Regions from separate parts of the Halomonas sp. AOP5-B2-8 genome, predicted to be linked through region 2. Evidence: predicted binding sites of a transcription regulator. Region 2 holds the regulator's gene; the other holds the start of a gene.
The links. Region 2 encodes LexA, which represses DNA repair genes until DNA is damaged. Its sites were predicted from a motif close to TACTGTNTANNTANACAGTA; they were not measured.

Region 1 (2,203 bases), on a different contig from region 2:
AGCTCTTCAGGGGCAACATGATGTTTACGGGCAATCCGATGGACATCGGTCATTCTTTCCTCAACCCAGGCGAGCCGTTCAGGGTCTAGCTCGGTGGTGCTGGCGAGGCGGTTTAGCTCGCTAGACGCTTCTTCTACCTGAATGCGCGCATCGCTGAGCATGGCGAGCGTATTGGCCAAGGTGCCTTTGTCGCTGCCTGGCAGCGCGCTTAAGTGCGCGAAGGCTTGATTTAATAACGACAGCGCGCCGCTTTCATCACCGGCGCAGCAGTCGGCGGCAAATTGCGTTTCACGCAGGGTCTCTTCAGCATGGGCGAGCGTGTGCTGCTCTTCTTCTAATGTTGCCAGCTCACCTTCCGCTAACGCCAGCTGGTCAAGTTCTTCAACTTGGTAGCGCAGTAGCTGGCGTTTGGCCTCTACTTCACTGCCTTCTTCGCTGAGTTTTTTAAGCTGGCGGCGCGCGTTGCGCCACTCACGAAACGTCTCCGCTAATTGAGAGGTTGCGCTATTGAGACCGGCATAATCATCCAGTAAGGCAAGGTGCGTCTCTTCGCGCATTAGCGCATGGTGAGCGTGCTGTCCGTGGATCTGAATAAGCTGTTCGCCGAGCGATTTTAGATCCGAGATAGTGGCGGGATGACCATTGATCCATGCTTTGGAGCGGCCGCTGGCGGTCACGACGCGACGCAGCAAGCATTCTTCAGAAGGCAGGTCGCGTGCGGTTAGCCACTCAATGGCGGCGGGCAGGTGCTGAATGTCGAAGCGTGCAGAGAGGTCGGTGCGTTCGCGTCCGTGGCGCACGCAGCCGGCATCGGCACGTTCGCCCAGACACAGCCCGAGGGCGCCTAAGAGAATCGATTTACCCGCCCCGGTTTCCCCGGTAATGGCGGTCATGCCACCGGTTAAGTCGAGCTCTAAGTGATCGACAATGGCGAAATCTTGAATAGCTAGCTGAGTGAGCATGACGCCTCCTGAGGCGGTACGGCGCAGAAGCTGGATACTTATCCAATAGTTGTTGATTTATACAGTAGTTAATAACTCACTTCAATGCACCTCTTGAGATGGCGTTTATGGCCCCCATATAGCGTGCATAGCTAATTATGAACTTGTCTCTTTGCGCGCAACTCGGTGTAGAAGCGCCTTACTTTCTAGGAGCACAACATGGCGAAAGAACCGCAAACTCCGTTGGATGACGAACTGAACCGCCACGAGCATGAAGCAGACGGCGCTGAACAGGCGGCTGAAAAAGCCGCCGAAGAGCGTTTGTTGGAAGGCGAGCTGGAAGGGCTAATTAACGACGACGAGCCGTTAGACGGCGGTCTTGATAACCCAGAAGCTGAAATGCTAGCCGCCAAGGTTGATGAACTAGAGCAAAGCTTAGCCGAAGCGAAAGACCAAGCGCTGCGCGCCGCTGCCGAAGCACAAAATGTGCGCCGTCGTGCCGAGCAAGAAGCCGACAAAGCCCGCAAGTTCGCGCTCGAAAAGTTTGTCAAAGAGCTGCTGCCGGTGGTGGATAGCCTTGAGAAAGCGCTGGAAAACATGGAAGAAGATGCTTCCGATGTGCACCGTGAAGGTGTCTCCATGACGTTAAGAATGCAGCTGGATGCGCTCAACAAATTTGGCGTTGAGAGTATCGAGCCCCATGGCGAGCCTTTCGACCCTCAAGTGCATGAGGCGATGGCCATGGTACCCAATCCGGAGCTTGATCCTAATACCGTGATGGATGTCATGCAGAAAGGGTATTTGCTTAACGGACGCCTTGTGCGCCCGGCGATGGTCATCGTGAGCCAGAAAGCCAATTAAGCAATTGGTGACACAAGGTGTGAAAAAACCCTTGAAAAGCTAGCGGCGGCCCCCAGATATAGGGCAACCCCGCGGGGAAACCCGCAGTTATGTTTTAAATTTTTTGTTTATAACTACCAAATTCGAGGTTATTGCTATGGGACGTATTATTGGTATCGACCTGGGCACCACCAACTCTTGTGTGGCCGTGCTTGATGGTGACAGTGCTAAAGTTATTGAAAATGCCGAAGGTGGTCGTACCACGCCTTCTATCATCGCCTATACCGACGATGGTGAAACGCTGGTCGGCCAGGCCGCCAAGCGTCAAGCGGTCACCAACCCAGAAAATACGCTGTATGCCATCAAGCGCCTAATTGGCCGTCGTTTTAAAGACGACGTTGTCCAGAAAGACATCAAGATGG
Region 2 (2,203 bases):
ACTGTAGGCTAAGCCTAGCAGGCGCATAAAGACCTTCAAGCTATTACGCTCAGCGGGCACCGCAAGAACCGTCGTTGCCATAGTTTCAAGCAGCGTTTCCAGCGGTATCACCTGCCCATCATGCTGAGTCTCAAGCTCATCAAGCGCAGTGTGAAAACGCAGCGTAAAAGGATCCAGATAGCGGGAAAAAACAGCCTGAATTAAGGCTTTTTTGGAGCCAAAATGATAATTCACAGCAGCAAGATTGACGCGCGCCTTGCTAGTGATGTTGCGCAGCGAGGTTTCAGCAAAACCACGCTCTGCAAACAGCACTTCAGCGGTATCAAGTATACGGGTCACCGTATCAGATTGAGCCATGATGCTCTCCAGAGAAACAGGTGTTTAAAACATCGCAAAATACTATGCCATAACCTGGGTAGTCTCAACGCTTGATTTGTCACCACAATGCCTCGGCACTTATAAGGAAAAGCTGCATAAGAAAAAGCTTAGTTTCAAATCATTGAAGCTCCCAGAGCGGTAAATATTGGTATTGACAAGGCCATATACTGGACAGAGACACATACTGTATACTTAAACACTTACTGTTTAAGTTACCTTCATTTTATGACTGTCTATTCACAATTCTGGAGCTTGGTATGTCGCGTCCACTAACCGCTCGCCAACAGCACGTATTTGATTTTATTGTTAAAACCATGGGCGAATTTGGCTACCCTCCGACGCGCGCTGAGATCGCTAAAGCACTCGGCTTTCGCTCACCTAACGCCGCTGAGGAGCATCTACGCGCACTTGAACGCAAGGGTGTGATCCGCATCATTCGCAACACGTCACGCGGTATACGCTTGCCTAACCAAGAGCCTCAAGACGTATTGGACACATCTGTCAGTACGCTGTCTGCCACGATCGAGCCTGCTCAGGCGGGCCTGCCGGTCATTGGTGAAGTTGCCGCCGGCAGTCCTATTTTGGCTGCCGAGCATATCGACCGCTACTGCCCGCTACCTGCTGAGTACTTCACCCCCAAAGCGGATTACTTGCTGCGCGTACGTGGCTTATCCATGAAAGATATCGGTATTTTAGAGGGTGACCTGCTGGCCGTGCACCGTACTGAGCGTGTCCGCGACGGTCAGATAGTCGTTGCCCGCTTAGATGATGAAGTCACGGTTAAACGCTTTAAGCGCCAAGGCCATCAGGTCACGCTGTTCGCAGAGAACGCCGACTTTGCGCCGATTGAAATCGATCTACGTTCCCAGTCGCTCGATATAGAAGGCGTTGGCGTTGGCGTGATTCGCGGCGGCAATGGCCAGGCGTTAGGTTAAGCCAGGCATAACGTCATTTATCAATGCCTTCATCAGACCTAATAGAGGTGGTCGCAAAAGCGGCCACCTCATAGCGATAAAGTAGCCTTATTGATAAGCCGCTTAGCTAAATACCACCGTTTTATTGCCATGGATCAACACGCGGTCTTCTAAGTGCCAGCGTAAACCGCGTGCCAGTACCGCTTTCTCAACATCACGCCCAAAGCGCACTAAATCAGTAGGCGTATGGCAGTGGCTGACACGGTGGATATCCTGCTCAATAATGGGGCCTGCATCAAGCTCCTCGGTGACATAATGGCAGGTAGCGCCAATCAGCTTAACGCCCCGCAGGTAGGCCTGGTGATAAGGTTTTGCTCCCGCAAATGAGGGCAAAAAGCTGTGGTGAATATTGATCACTTTGCCTGAATAACGCGCGCACAGTTCGGGCGGTAGGATTTGCATATAGCGTGCGAGTACGATGCAGTCCGCCTGCGCGCTATCGATTTCAGCCTGTACCTTCGCAAATGATGCCTGTTTATCGTCAGGGTCTACCGGCACGTGGTGGTAAGGAATTCCGTACCACTGCGTCAGCGAACGCAAGTCGTCATGATTGGAAATAACGCCGACAATATCGCAATCCAACTCCCCCGACTGCCAGCGATAAAGAAGGTCTACTAAGCAGTGCGATTCTCGCGACACCATCAGCACTACGCGCCGACGCTTTTGAGTATCAACCAATGCCCATTGCATGCTGAATTCGCGGGCTACCGGTTCAAAGGCGGCACGCAGCGCTTCTACCGAGATGCCTACTGAGTCTGCCAAGATTTCATAACGCATAAAAAAGCGGCCGGTCTCTAGGTCCGAATGCTGGCTGGCTTCAGTAATCGACCCGCCTTGCTGAGCAATAAAGC

Region 1: a site for LexA is predicted at 1,010-1,029, ahead of recN (DNA repair protein RecN). Genes of this name have one in related genera too.

What each region holds. Positions count from the first base shown of each region.
Region 1 is NZ_JBQSVS010000007.1:66,912-69,114, reverse strand. It holds gene recN (DNA repair protein RecN) at 1-962, opposite strand, end outside; gene grpE (nucleotide exchange factor GrpE) at 1,161-1,802, shown strand; gene dnaK (molecular chaperone DnaK) at 1,939-2,203, shown strand, end outside.
Region 2 is NZ_JBQSVS010000005.1:310,249-312,451, reverse strand. It holds gene ACT3RP_RS14105 (TetR/AcrR family transcriptional regulator) at 1-357, opposite strand, end outside; gene lexA (transcriptional repressor LexA) at 636-1,313, shown strand; gene purU (formyltetrahydrofolate deformylase) at 1,416-2,203, opposite strand, start outside.